2 regions of the Streptomyces europaeiscabiei genome follow, and region 2 is predicted to be linked to the other one. Evidence: riboswitches for the same ligand, from Rfam matches in the RefSeq annotation. Region 2 holds a riboswitch; the other holds the start of a gene.
What was found. A riboswitch is a leader RNA that binds a small molecule or an ion and turns the genes downstream of it on or off. The one in region 2 is predicted to bind cyclic di-AMP.
Positions count from the first base shown of each region.

Region 1: another riboswitch for cyclic di-AMP. It lies ahead of OG858_RS33855 (M23 family metallopeptidase); the one in region 2 lies ahead of OG858_RS21615 (M23 family metallopeptidase).

Region 1 is NZ_CP107841.1:7,753,071-7,760,299, reverse strand. It holds gene OG858_RS33860 (GntR family transcriptional regulator) at 165-869, opposite strand; gene OG858_RS33855 (M23 family metallopeptidase) at 1,071-1,859, opposite strand; cyclic di-AMP (ydaO/yuaA leader) riboswitch at 1,873-2,044, opposite strand; gene OG858_RS33850 (M16 family metallopeptidase) at 2,248-3,636, opposite strand; gene OG858_RS33845 (M16 family metallopeptidase) at 3,633-5,009, opposite strand; gene OG858_RS33840 (DNA gyrase/topoisomerase IV subunit A) at 5,381-7,229, shown strand, end outside.
Region 2 is NZ_CP107841.1:4,956,514-4,963,742, reverse strand. It holds gene OG858_RS21645 (class IV adenylate cyclase) at 157-729, shown strand; tRNA gene OG858_RS21640 (tRNA-Met) at 813-886, opposite strand; gene OG858_RS21635 (dihydrofolate reductase family protein) at 1,042-2,199, opposite strand; gene OG858_RS21630 (MarR family winged helix-turn-helix transcriptional regulator) at 2,433-2,963, shown strand; gene OG858_RS21625 (GTP cyclohydrolase II) at 3,110-3,760, shown strand; gene OG858_RS21620 (PP2C family protein-serine/threonine phosphatase) at 4,184-5,296, shown strand; cyclic di-AMP (ydaO/yuaA leader) riboswitch at 5,614-5,775, shown strand; gene OG858_RS21615 (M23 family metallopeptidase) at 5,786-6,847, shown strand; gene OG858_RS21610 (aldo/keto reductase) at 7,185-7,229, shown strand, end outside.

The DNA of each region.
Region 1 (7,229 bases), 2.8 Mb from region 2:
GGTAGGCGGAACGGAAAAGGCCTGAAAGGCCACCCGCCCACACACCGAAGGGCTCGTCCGATTTATCGGGCGGGCCCTTCGTATTTTTCGTCCTGTTCGGCGTTCCGTGGGCAGCAGAAAGAATACCCCTCGGAATTCTTGCCTCTTTGTATACGGCTCCCGTGTTAATGCCGCAGACTCGGCGTGTTTACGGGGTGTTGCGAAGTCCTCACACGGTCCGGGCGCTCCGCCCCGCCGGCCCCGCCCGGAAATCGGAGCCGGTGCGCGGCGGTGGCGCGCTCGGTGTGCAGGGACGTGATGGTGCGGGCCCGGTCGCTGTCGCCGCGCGCGACGGCGTCCACGATGCCGCCGTGCTCCGCCCAGGACTCCACGGGGTCGGCGGGCGCCTCGACCGCGTACATCCAGGCGATCTTGTGCCGCAGCTGGGCGAGTGTCGACGTCAGGGCGGGGCTGCCGGACGCCTGTGCGAGCGTCTCGTGGAACCAGCCGCCCAGGGAGCGCAGATCCTCGCTGGTGCCCCTCCTGGCCCGCTCCTGCCCCAGCCTGACCAGGCCTCGCAACACCTTGAGGTGCGCCTCCGTGCGGCGCTGGGCGGCACGGGCGGCGCCCAACGGCTCCAGCAGCATGCGCATCTCCAGCAGGTCGGCGGCCTCCTGCTCGGTCGGCTCGGCGACGCACGCGCCCGCGTGCCGTCGGGTCACCACGAAGCCCTCGGCCTCCAGCGTGCGCAGCGCCTCGCGCACGGGGACCCGGCTGACGCCGTACCGGCGGGCGAGCAGTTCCTCGGTGAGACGGCTGCCGCGCTCGTAGACACCCGCGACGATGTCATCACGGATCGCCGTGCATACCGAGTGCGCCGGAATACGCATACCGACCTCCGCCTTAATCCCCGTGAAACGTCGATGATTGACGTGTGTTCCAGCGACTCTATTGCAGCGGGCCGGAATTTCCGATGGCAGGCCGGAATCCAGGGATATTTTTTGGACAGGAGGTACGGGACAGGAGGTACGTCACAACGCGAAAAGCCCCGGCTCGTGAGCCGGGGCCTTCGGGGAGCGTTGCGCGCCGCGTCAGACGTTCACGCCGTGCGAGCGCAGATACGCGGCGGGGTCGATGTCCGAGCCGTACTCGGCCGTCGTCCGGGCCTCGAAGTGCAGGTGCGCGCCCGTGACGTTGCCGGTCGCCCCGGAGAGGCCGATCTGCTGGCCGGGGGTGACCGTCTGGCCGACGGAGACGCCGATGGACGACAGGTGGCCGTACTGGGTGTACGTGCCGTCGGTCATCTTGATGACGATGTTGTTGCCGTACGCGCCACCCCAGCCGGCCTCGACGACGGTGCCGGAGCCCACCGCGTGGACGGCGGTGCCGGACGCGGCGTGGAAGTCGACGCCGGTGTGGCTGCCGGAGGACCAGACGGCGCCGCCGGCCTTGTAGCCGGTGGAGATGTACGAGCCGCTGATGGGGGAGACATAGGTGTTGAGGCGCTCGCGCTCGGCCGCGCGGGCGGCGCGTGCCTTGATCTCCTCGCGCTCCTTGGCGGCGGCACGTTCCTGCTCGGCCTTCTCGGCGGCGGCCTTGCGGGCCTCCTCCTGCGCCTTCTTCTTGACCTCCGCCACCTCGGCGGCCTGCTGCTGGGCAACGGCCTGGGCGTCCACCTGGTCGGCGACCGTGTCGCCGAGGACGATGATCTGGTTCAGGCCGGTCTGCTCGACGGCGGGCTCCTCCGCGGCGAGCGCGGGGCCGGCGAGGGTGCCGATGACACCGGTGGTGGTGAGAGCGGCTACGCCCACGTTCCTCGTGGTCGTGCGCTGTACACGGCCGGGACGGCGGTGCTTGCCGGGGGCGCGGGTGAACGCCATGAAGTGGCTGATCCTTTCCTTCCTTCTCGCCTACCGGGTTAGCTGACGGGTTCGGAGCAGGAAGGTCTCCTACGGCTGCCCCTCGTTTCGCGTCGCTCGCGAAGGGCACCCGATTCACCCCAGGGGACTTCGGTGGGTCCCCGGCTCCCCGGGCTCGCGCCATGGGGATTCGGCGATGACTGTCCGGTGCCGCGGCTGCGGCGAACCTCTGACGAACAGCCGGACCGACGCTAAGTGCGCCGTCTTCGAAATAACAAACGGATCACAGGATTTGTTAAGTACGCCACAGGTCAGACACACAGCCTCCGCCATCAATACGGACAAACGTGGGCCCTGGTGACTCTTCAGTCACCAGGGCCCCACGGACGTGTGTCCTTCTGTCCGGTTTCTACTCGGCCGGTACGACGGTGACTTCACCGATTCCGAGGGCCCTGACCGGCTCCTCGATCTGCGCGGCGTCGCCCACGAGGACGGTCACCAGACGGTCCACCGGGAAGGCGCTCACGACGGCCGCGGTGGCCTCCACCGTGCCGGTGGCGGCGAGTTGGCGGTACAGCGTCGACTGGTAGTCGTCCGGCAGGTGTTGCTCGACCTGGTCGGCCAGCGTGTTCGCCACGGCCGCGGCCGTCTCGAACTTGAGGGGGGCGACCCCGACGAGGTTCTGCACGGCGACATCCCGCTCGGCGTCGGTCAGCCCCTCGGCGGCGAGGGTGCGCAGCACCGTCCACAGGTCGTCGAGCGCCGGGCCGGTGTTGGGTGTGTCGACGGAGCCGCTGATGGCGAGCATCGCCGTGCCCGAGCCGTCGGGCGCGGAACGCAGCACCTGGCCGAACGCGCGCACCCCGTAGGTGTAGCCCTTCTCCTCGCGCAGGACGCGGTCCAGGCGGGAGGTGAGGGTGCCGCCGAGGCAGTAGGTGCCAAGCACCTGGGCCGGCCACACACGGTCGTGCCGGTCGGCGCCCACCCGGCCGATGAGCAACTGGGTCTGCACGGAGCCGGGACGGTCCACGATGATCACGCGCCCGGTGTCGTCGGCGCTCACCGACGGCACGGTGCTCGGCTTGGCCGCGGAGCCGGTCCAGGCGCCCAGGGTCTCGCCCAGCAGCGTGTCGAGGTCGACCCCGGCGAGGTCGCCGACGACCACTGCGGTGGCCGTCGCGGGGCGTACGTGCCGCTCGTAGAAGGCCCGTACGGCCGCGGAGTCGATGCCCTCGACGGTCTCCTCGGTGCCCTGGCGGGGCCGCGACATGCGGGACGTGGCCGGGAACAGCTCCCTGTAGAGCTCCTTGGCGGCCCGGCGGCCCGGGTTGGCGGTCTCGTGCGGGATCTCGTCGAGCCGGTTGGCCACCAGCCGCTCGATCTCGCTGTCCTCGAACGCGGGTGCCCGCAGCGCGTCGGCGAGCAGCCCCAGGCCCTTCTCCAGCCGCGACACGGGCACTTCGAGGGACAGACGTACGCAGGGGTGGTCGGCGTGCGAGTCGAGGGTGGCGCCGCAGCGCTCCAGCTCGGCGGCGAACTCCTCGGCCGTGTGCTTGTCGGTGCCCTCGGAGAACGCCCTGGTCATGATGGTGGCGACGCCGTCCAGGCCGGTCGGCTCGGCGTCCAGGGGCGCGTCGAGGATGACCTCCACGGCGACGACCTGCTGGCCGGGGCGGTGGCAGTGCAGCACGGTCAGACCGTTGTCCAGGGTGCCGCGCTCGGGCGCCGGGAACGCCCAGGGCCTGGCGTCGCCGGCCTGGGGCTGCGGGTGGAAGTCCATGGTCGCGAGCTCGGTCACTTCGCCGACTCCTCGTTCTCGTCGGTGGTTTCGACGGCCTCCGCCTCGGCGGCCTCCTCTTCGGCGCCCTCTTCGCCTGCGACGGGCTCGTACACGAGCACCGCGCGGTTGTCGGGCCTCAGGCGCGCCTTGGCGATCTCCTGGACCTCGTCGGCCGTCACCTCCAGGACCCGGTCGACGGCGGTGAGGGCGAGCTTCGGGTCGCCGAACAGGACCGCATACCTGCACAGTTCGTCGGCTCGGCCCGAGACCGTGCCGAGCCGGTCCAGCCACTCGCGCTCCAACTGGGCCTGGGCGCGCTCCATCTCCTCCGCCGTGGGCCCCTCCGCGGCGAACCGGGCGAGCTCCTCGTCGACGGCGGCCTCGATGACGGGCACCTCGACGTCACCGGAGGTCTTCACGTCCATCCACGCCATGGAGGGCGCACCGGCCAGCCGCAGGAGGCCGAACCCGGCCGTGACGGCCGTACGGTCACGGCGGACGAGCCGGTTGTAGAGGCGGGACGACTCGCCGCCGCCGAGGATCGTGAGCGCCAGGTCGGCCGCGTCGCACGCGCGCGTGCCGTCCTCCGGCAGCCGGTAGGCGGCCATCAACGCGCGCGCGGGCACGTTCTCCTCGACGACCTCGCGCAGCTGCTCGCCCATGACGTCGGGCAGCGCGCCGCTGCGCGGCTCTGGCTTGCCGTCGTAGGAGGGGATGGAGCCGAAGTACTTCTCCACCCACGCGAGTGTCCGGTCCGGGTCGATGTCGCCGACGATCGACAGGACGGCGTTGTTGGGCGCGTAGTACGTCCGGAAGAACTGCTGGGCGTCCTCCAGGCTGGCCGCCTCCAGGTCGTCCATCGAGCCGATCGGCGTGTGCCGGTACGGGTGGCCCTCGGGGTGGGCCAGGCGGAAGATCTTCTCGAAGGCCGTGCCGTAGGGCACGTTGTCGTACCGCTGCCGACGCTCGTTCTGGACGACGGCCCGCTGGTTGTCCAGGTTCTTCTGGTCGAGCGCGAGCAGCAGGCTGCCCATGCGGTCGGCCTCCAGCCACAGCGCGAGCTCCAGCTGGTGGGTGGGCATGGTCTCGAAGTAGTTGGTGCGTTCCCAGCTGGTGGTGCCGTTCAGCGAACCGCCCGCGCCCTGGACCAGCTCGAAGTGACCGTTGTCCTTCACCTGGCCCGAGCCCTGGAACATCAGGTGCTCGAAGAGGTGGGCGAGGCCCGTACGGCCCTCGACCTCGTGGCGCGAACCGACGTCGTACCAGAGGCACACCGCGGCGACCGGGGTCAGGTGGTCCTCGGAGAGCACCACGCGCAGGCCGTTGTCCAGGCGGTGCTCCCTCACTGTCAGGCCTTCGGAGCCGGCCTCGGCTGTGGCCGTGTGACCCATGGGCGGTACGTCCCTTCGATCGCTGTGCTGTGTGCGCGGGATCCGTCGTGGAATCGTCGCGGAAACCGCTGTTCTCCTGCCGGTCCTGCCACTGTATGCAAGCGCGTGGACCCCTGGAGAAGTTCCCGGGCGTCGTACGCCGAGAGCGAGATGGGGGTTGCGGCGGGCGGTCACTGGTTACAGTCGGCGCACGCTGTTGACGCGGCGGCTCGGGAGCCCGTGCCCGGCGGTCGGCGCCGGGTCGTGTCGGGGTTGTCAGTGCGGCAGTCCACAATGGTGCGCGTCAGATCCCGTTCACGTCTCGGTGAAGTGAACCGGAGACGTGAGCGCGCCCCGTAGGTGAGCGACCAGAAAAAGAGGAGCCGGCAGCGATGGCCCGCCGCAGCACGAAGACCCCGCCGCCCGACGACGCGTTCGAGGAGCGGATCCTCGACATCGACGTCGTCGACGAGATGCAGGGCTCCTTCCTGGAGTACGCGTACTCGGTCATCTACTCCCGAGCCCTGCCGGACGCCCGTGACGGGCTGAAGCCGGTGCACCGCCGGATCGTCTACCAGATGAACGAGATGGGCCTGCGCCCCGACCGCGGCTATGTGAAGTGCGCCCGTGTCGTCGGCGAGGTCATGGGTAAGTTGCACCCGCACGGCGACTCGTCGATCTACGACGCCCTGGTGCGCCTCGCGCAGCCCTTCTCCATGCGGGTCCCCCTGATCGACGGCCACGGCAACTTCGGCTCACTGGGCAACGACGACCCGCCGGCCGCCATGCGGTATACCGAGTGCCGGATGGCCGACGCGACGAGCCTGATGACGGAGTCGATCGAGGAGAACACGGTCGACTTCTCCCCGAACTACGACGGCCAGGAGCAGGAGCCGGTGGCCCTGCCCGCCGCCTTCCCGAACCTGCTGGTCAACGGCGCGTCCGGCATCGCCGTCGGTATGGCCACCAACATGCCGCCGCACAACCTGGGCGAGGTCATCGCGGCCGCCCGCCACCTCATCCGGTATCCGAACGCCGACCTGGACACGCTGATGAAGCACGTCCCGGGCCCCGACCTGCCGACCGGCGGCCGGATCGTCGGCCTCTCCGGGATCAGGGACGCGTACGCGACGGGCCGCGGCACCTTCAAGATCCGCGCCACGGTCACGGTGGACAACGTGACGCCCCGCCGCAAGGGCCTGATCGTCACCGAGCTGCCGTTCACCGTCGGCCCGGAGAAGGTGATCGCCAAGATCAAGGACCTGGTCGGCTCGAAGAAGCTGCAGGGCATCGCCGACGTCAAGGACCTCACCGACCGCGCGCACGGCCTGCGTCTGGTCATCGAGATCAAGAACGGCTTCGTGCCGGAGGCGGTCCTGGAGCAGCTCTACAAACTGACGCCGATGGAGGAGTCCTTCGGCATCAACAACGTGGCCCTGGTCGACGGCCAGCCCCTCACGCTGGGCCTCAAGGAACTCCTGGAGGTCTACCTCGACCACCGCTTCGAGGTCGTGAGGCGCCGCTCGGAGTTCCGCCGCGGCAAGAAGCGCGACCGTCTTCACCTGGTCGAGGGTCTGCTCACCGCGCTGGTGGACATCGACGAGGTCATCCGTCTGATCCGCTCCAGCGACAACTCCGCGCAGGCCAAGGAGCGCCTGATCGAGCGCTTCTCCCTGTCGGACATCCAGACGCAGTACATCCTCGACACCCCGCTGCGCCGCCTCACCAGGTTCGACCGCATCGAGCTGGAGTCCGAGAAGGACAGGCTCAGCGCCGAGATCGCCGAGCTGACCCGCATCCTGGACTCGGACGCGGAGCTGCGCAAGCTGGTCTCCGGCGAACTGGCCGCGGTGGCCAAGAAGTTCGGCACCGAGCGCCGTACGGTGCTGCTGGAGTCCTCGGGCACCCAGGTGGCCGCGGTCCCGCTCCAGGTGGCGGACGACCCGTGCCGGGTGCTGCTGTCGTCCACGGGTCTACTGGCCCGTACGGCGAACGGCGAGCCCTTCGCGGCGGACGAGGACGGCAAGCGCGCCAAGCACGACGTCATCCTCTCGGCGGTCCCGGCGACGGCCCGGGGCGAGGTGGGCGCGGTGACCTCCACCGGCCGCCTGCTGCGCCTGAACGTGGTCGATCTGCCTCAGCTGCCGGACACGTCGGCGGCCCCCAACCTGTCGGGCGGCGCCCCGCTCGCAGAGTTCCTCTCCCTCCAGGACGGCGAGACGGTCATCTGTCTGATGACGC
Region 2 (7,229 bases):
TTCCGTCCTTCCGTCCTTCCGTCCTTCCGTCCTTCCGTCCTTCCGTCCTTCCGTCGATGTGCACACGACGGGCTCTCCCCCGACGGGCGGCCGGAGGGGACAGTAGGAGGAGGGAGGGGAGTGGGGGAGAGCGGTGGGCGAGGAGAGGAACGGGTCGTGATCGAGGCGGAGTTGAAGGCCCGGGTCCGTGTGCCGGAGGCGGTCGCGCGGGTGCTCGACGAGTGGGCCGAGGGCAGGTCCGAGACGTACCAGGACACGTACTACGACCTGCCGGACGGCAGCCTGCGCGCCCGGGGCGAGGAACTGCGGCTGCGGTTTCTCGCCGACCACGCCACGGGCGAGCGGCGGACCCTGCTCACCTTCAAGGCGGCCGCGGTGGACGAGGCGTCCGGGTCGAAGCCCGAGTACGAGACGCGGGTCGGGGACTCGCAGATCGCGCACGCCATCCTGGAGCACCTCGGCTATGTGCCGGCGATCGTGTTCGAGAAGCGCTGCCGCAGCCACGCCTTCGAGGCGTACGGCCGACGGATGCTCGCCACGCTCGTACGGGTCCCCGAGCTGGACGGCACGTTCCTGGAGATCGAGAGTCTGGTCCAGGAGGAAGCGGAGCTGACCGCGACCCTCGACGACATCCGCGCGGTACTCGACGACCTGGGCATCGCCCCGGAGGACCTCACGCGCGAGCTCTACACGGACGCGGTGGCGGCGGCCCGTCACACCCTGCCCTAGGCAATGAGGGTGAACAAAGGCAATGACGGCGCACAAACACCTCGGGCCGGAATCCTCATCGGATTCCGGCCCCAGGCCTTCAGTAGCGGGGACAGGATTTGAACCTGCGACCTCTGGGTTATGAGCCCAGCGAGCTACCGAGCTGCTCCACCCCGCGTCGTTGAAACCAGTGTACGCCATCTGCGGGACCCCAAGCACACGGGTTAACGGCGACCGCCGATCACCGCGTTAACGGCGACCGCCGATCGCCGCCGACCGCCGCGGATTCACCCGGCCGTCCAAGCGTTTGTCAGACCGGTCGGCAGGCGCCGGTCAGCCGACCAGATGCTTGTTGGGCGCCTTCGCCCGACCCTCGTACTCGGGCAGTACGACGACCTCGGCCCCCTCCGCCGACAGCACCGCGTTGCCGACGGCGGCGTCCTCGACGAACGTGTCCGGCTCGCGCCAGGCCGTGACGACGCGGCGGACGCCCGCGTCGAGGACGAGCCGGGCGCAGGGCGCGGGTCGGGAGGCGCGGCGGGCGCACGGTTCCAGGCTGCTGTAGACCGTGGCGGAGGCGAGGCGCGGGTCGGTGGGGCCGAGCTTGGCGAGGGCGGCCTCCTCGGCGTGGGCCACGGGGTCGCCGCCCTCGCGGGAGTGGCCGCGGGCCAGTTCCGTACCGTCCTCGGCGACCACGACCGCTCCCACACTGAACGCGGTCTTCGAGGGCGGGCACTCGGCGGCCAGTTCACAGGCCAGCGCGAGCCAGTGCCGGTCGGCGGGGGAGACGGCCGGTCCGACTCCGGGCACGCTGGGGGCGTAACGGATGAGGACGATGTCGCCCACCGGCCGGGTCTCCAGCAGCCGCAGCCGGCTCTTCGGTCCCCCGGGATACGTGCCCGTCCCGAACAGCCGCGGCGCGTCCGTCTCGCCCACGAACACCGGCGCGACGGCCAGCTGCACCTCGTCCGCGAGCCCCTGCTGGAGCAGCTGGGTGTGCACGCGGCCGCCGCCCTCCACCATGAGGCGCCGGACGCCGCGTGCGTCTGCGAGGTGGTCGAGGAGGGTGGGCCACTCCAGGTCGGGGCCGACGGAGACGACGTCCACACCGTTCGGCCCGGCCGGCAGGCCCAGCCCGCGCAGCCGCTCCGCGCCCTTGTCCGTCGTGTACACGACCTTCTCGCCGCCCGTGTGCCAGAACTGGGCCGTCGGGTCGAGATCGCCGGACGCGCTGACCGTGACCTTCAGCGGGTACTCCGGGAGCCCGGCGGCGACGCGGGCCGCGCGGCGCTCGGGGGAGTTGACCAGTAGCCGGGGGTTGTCGGTGCGCAGGGTGCCGGCCCCGATCAGGATGGCGTCGCTCGCCGCGCGCACCTCGTCGACCCGGTCGAAGTCGGCCGGACCCGAGAGCAGCAGCCGCTCGGGTCCGGTGTCGTCCAGGAAGCCGTCGAGGGAGACGGCGGCGGACAACAGGACGTAGGGCTGGGGCATGGACGCGCTCCCTGGCGTGACGGTGACTGGACTGTGACTGGGGCTGGGGGGACCGGAACCGGGACCCGGGCTGGGGCTGGGACCGGAGCTGGGGCTGGGACGGTGTCGAGGGTGGCGGTGGTGGCGGTGGTGGCGGTGGCGATGGTGGTGGTGGGGAAGACCGTCGGCGGCTGAGATGGAGGCCGTCGGCGGTGGGCTTGGTTCAAGTTTTAAACAATAACTACACTGTACGTATGACGACCCGCTGGCTCACCCCCGAGGAGCAGCGTGCCTGGCGCGCCTACGTGGCCGCGAGCTCGCTCCTTGAGGACGCGCTCGACCGGCAGCTCCAGCAGGAGGCCGGCCTGCCGCACCTCTACTACTCCGTGCTGGCCGCCCTCTCCGAGGCGCCGGACCGCCGGATGCGGATGACCGATCTCGCCGAGCACCTGAAGATCACGCGCAGTCGGCTGACGTACGTCGTGACCCGGCTGGAGAAGGACGGCGTGGTGCGGCGCGAGGACTGCCAGTGGGACAAACGGGGCAGTGTCGCCGTGCTCACCGATGAGGGCATGGCCCTGCTGGAGCGTGCGGCGCCGGGCCATGTCGAAACGGTCCGCAAGGCCGTCTTCGACCACCTCAGCCCTGAGCAGATCGGCCAGTTCGAGGAGATCTGCGCGGCCATCGCGACGGCGATCCAGGGTGGGGACCCGCGGGCGGCAGTCGGCTCCGACGACCTGCCGTGGCGCCGCCGCGCGTGCCCGTCGAGCCAGTCCGGTCAGTAGGGCCGCCGCGAGTTCCCTGTGTTGCGGGAATGTGAGGCATCTCCAAACGGGGTTGCTTGAAATTTGAAGCAGGGGTTAGAGTCCTGCCGAGCACTGTGCTTCAAATCTGAAGCATGGCGACGCCCGTACCAGGACCGGAGATCCGCATGCCCGACTTTCCCGCTGCCACCCCGCGTGCCCGCGTCCGGGTACCGCTGCGTTTCCACGACGGCTACGGCGTCGACGCCGAACTGGTCACCTTCCACGGCCTCGTCGACGGCCAGGAGCACCTGGCACTCGTCCTCGGCGACCCCGCCCCGGGCGCGGCCCCGCTGGTCCGGCTGCACTCCGAGTGCCTGACCGGCGACGTCTTCGGCTCGGCCCGCTGCGACTGCGGTCCGCAGCTGCGTGAGGCGGTGGAGCGGATCGCCGAGCGCGGCGGTGTCCTCCTCTACCTCCGTCAGGAGGGCCGGGGCATCGGCCTCTACAACAAGCTCGACGCGTACGCCCTTCAGGACCAGGGCCTCGACACGTACGAGGCGAACGCGGCGCTCGGCCTGCCGGAGGACGCCCGCGACTACACGGCGGCGGCCCAGATGCTGGGTGCCCTCGGCATCGACGAGCTGGACCTGCTCTCGAACAACCCCGACAAGGCGCAGCAGCTCCGTGACCTGGGCGTCGGCGTCCGCCACCGCGTGCCCACGGGCGTCTTCACCACCGCCCACAACGTCCGCTACCTCCGAGCGAAGGTCCTCCAGACCCACCACACGCTCCCCCTGCCGGAGCTGACGGGACTGACCGGGTTGACGGCGGGCTGAGCCCTCGGGGGCGGGAACAGGGCCGAGGGCAGGAGGGCGAGGAGACGACCCCGGTAGCCGCCGCCCGCAGCCGCCCCGGTCTCGGTCGCCGTAGCCGCCCCGGTCTCGGTAGCCGCCGCCCCCAGCCGCCCTGGTCTCCGCCAGCAGCTGCCGGCCCCACTGGCCTCCGGCAACCAACCGCCGACGGCCGCTCATCCGCCCCCAGACCGGAGCAGCGCCTCCCCCTCCACACCCACAATCCGCCCGTTCTGGCCCGCACCCTCCGCCTTCGGCCCGCACCCTCCGCCTTCGGCCCTCCCCCTCCCCCTCCGGCCCCCACCCTCCCCCTCCGGCCCCCACTCCTCCCACTAGCCCAGTCGGCCCCGCCGACTAGCCCCGCACGCCACACCCGGAAACCCTGTAGCCGTGGGGCAGAGAGAGGGAGTGGAGGGTGTCAGGGAGCCGGGTGGGTGGCGGTTCTCGCACACCCGTACGCTCGTTCGCCTCATTCCCGGCCTGCTGATCGTCGTCGGCCTCTTCTACGACCACTTCACTCCGCGCGAGTTCACGGCGGTCCCCTTCTTCACGGCCGCTCCCCTCGTCGCGGCCCCGCTCTTCTCGCTGCACGGCACGGTGATCACCGGCGCCGCCTCGGTCGCCGGCATCACCGCCGTCCGCGTCTACTACGGCGACACGGGCCACGTGGACGCGATCACCGAGATCGCCACGGTGGTCACCGTCGCCGTACTGGCCGTACTGATCAACCGTCTCGTTCGCCGCAGCGACGCCCGGCTCGCCACCGCCCGCGAGATCGCCGAGGCGGCCCAGCGGGCCGTACTGCCCGTGCCGCAGGAGCGGATCGGCGGGCTGGAGTTCGCCGCGCGGTACGAGGCGGCGCAGGCGGGGGCGTCGATCGGCGGCGATCTGTACGCGGTGCAGGACTCACCCCACGGCGTACGGCTGATCGTGGGCGATGTGCGCGGCAAGGGGCTGGGGGCCGTGTCGGCGGTGGCGGTGCTGATCGGCGCGTTCCGGGAGGCGGCCGAGCAGGAGTCGACGCTCGAAGCGGTCGCCCAGCGGCTGGAACGGGCGCTGGCCCGGGAGGCGACGCGGCGGGAGGCCGCGCGACGGGACGCGGCGGTGGAGCGCGAGGGGTTCGTGACGGCCGTACTGGCGGAGTTCCCGCACGGTGCCGGCCGCGCCCGGATCGTCAACCGAGGCCATCCGTCACCCCTGCTGCTGTACGCCGACGGGACCCTGTGCACTCTGGACGCCCCGCAGTCCGCGCTCCCGCTGGGCATGGAGGACCTGGGGACCTGGCCCGACCGCGCGCAGGAGACCGGGTTCCCGCCCGGCGCCATGCTGCTCTTCTACACGGACGGCCTCTCCGAGGCGCGGGACGCGCGCGGTGTCTTCTACGACCCGGCCGCGCGCCTGTCCGGCCGGGTCTTCTCCGCCCCGAGCGCCCTGTTGACGACCCTCGCGGAGGAAGTGCGCCGACACACGGGTGACAGCACGACGGACGACATGGCCCTCCTGGCGGTCCGCCGATCCTGACAACCCGCCGCCCACACGTCTCTCATGTCTCCCACATCGCTCACGTCTCTCATGTCTCTCACGTCTCTCGCGATCAGGGGACCGCGGTATCACGGAACGTGTCTGTTCGACCGTCCTCCGTATAGAAGCTGATGTAACGTCAGAACTTTTGTTACTCGTGAGGCAAGGTCAACTCGCCCGTTTTAAACCCCCCATGCCCCGTAAAGTCCAGCGCGCAGGCCGGAACGATCATTCAGAACAGCTTGGAATGGAGTACTCGCGTCTATTAACGTTCGATAACGCAGCGCGGTCGTCCCAGCCGTCACAAGAGTCGGCTCCGTGCTCATGCGCCGAATCCCGCAAGGGAACCGGGGAACCACCACCCTGGGGTGAATCGCACGGAAACCGTCGTGGCAGTCCGCACGTCCGGTTTACGCGCGTAGGAGACCTTCCTGCTCCGAACCCGTCAGCTAACCCGGTAGGCGAGGAGGAAGGAAGGAGCGCGCCCACGTGGCGTCGAACCGGTCCGCGACCGAAGCCCCGTTCGTCCCGAACCAACGCGAAGGCGAGAGCCAGACGTTCGGTTACGGCAGCTACAACAGCGACAACGAGGGCCCCTGGCAGGAGTGGAATCCCAGCGAGGAGACCATTCGCCCCGTTCGCGGCCGGCACCGCGTCGCCAAGCCGCGCGGTGGACTCGCCCGTGGCGGACTGGCCCGCAGCTCCACGGTTCTCGGCGTCGGTGTCATAGCCGCCGTCGGCGGCGCCGGCATGGCCAGCGCGCAGTCCGGCAAGGCCCCGGTGTCCATATCGATGCCCGACATGCCGAACGTCGGCTCGGTCTTCGAGGACGAGGCCGACGAGCCGGAGCCCCAGGCCTCCACCACCCCGCTCAGCAGTGCCGGCCTGACCGCCGCCGACGCCGAGCAGGGCACCGCCGACGCCGGTGAGGCGCTGCGCGCCCGCATCATGGCGCAGGCCGAGTCCCAGCAGGACGCCTCCGACAAGGCCGCCGCCGAGGCCGCCCAGACCGCCGCCGCGGACAAGGCCGCCGAGCTGGCCGCCAAGGAGAAGAAGGAAGCCGAGGCAAAGGAAGCCGCCGCCAAGAAGAAGGCGGAGGAAGAGGCCGCGGAGAAGAAGGAAGCCGAGCGCCTCGCGTCCCTCGCCAAGCAGTTCACGCTTCCGACCTCCTCGTACACCCTCACCTCCACCTTCGGCCAGGCCGGCCCCTACTGGTCCTCCGGTTACCACACCGGCCTCGACTTCGCCGCCCCCACGGGCACCCTCATCAAGGCGGTCCACGGCGGCACCATCACGCAGGCCGGCTACGAGGGTTCCTACGGCTACAAGACCGTCCTCACCCTCGATGACGGCACCGAGATCTGGTACGCCCACCAGTCCTCCATCGGCGTCAGCGTCGGCCAGAAGGTCGCCACCGGCGACGTCATCGGCCGCGTGGGCGCCACCGGCAACGTCACCGGCGCCCACCTCCACATGGAGGTCCACCCTGGCGGTTCGGCCAGCGGCATCGACCCGGCGGCATGGCTGCGCAGCAAGGGCCTGACCCCGTAGAGCCGGTCGGAACCAGCGACGCCGCGTAGGTCCGTGAGGACTACGCGGCGTTCGTCATGTCCGGGCGAGGCAGGGCGGAGCGAGGCAGGGCGGAGCGGGTACGGAGCAGAGCGGGAGACAGGGCAGAGCAGGTACGGAGCGGAGCGGGTGGGGCCGGACGGCGTGCCGGCGAGAGAGGCGAGAGAGGAGGGAGAGGAGGGAGAGGAGGGAGACCGCAGGTCGGCGTCGACGAAGCAGGCACCCGGCGTCGGCCGAGGCTTTCCCCCGCTCCACGGCTTCACCTACCGTTCACGCTGGGGCGGAATGCGGGCGTCCGCCTCGCCGGTTGACGTTGGACATGACTTCTCTTCGCAAGCTGGGCACGTCCGACATCGAGGTCTTC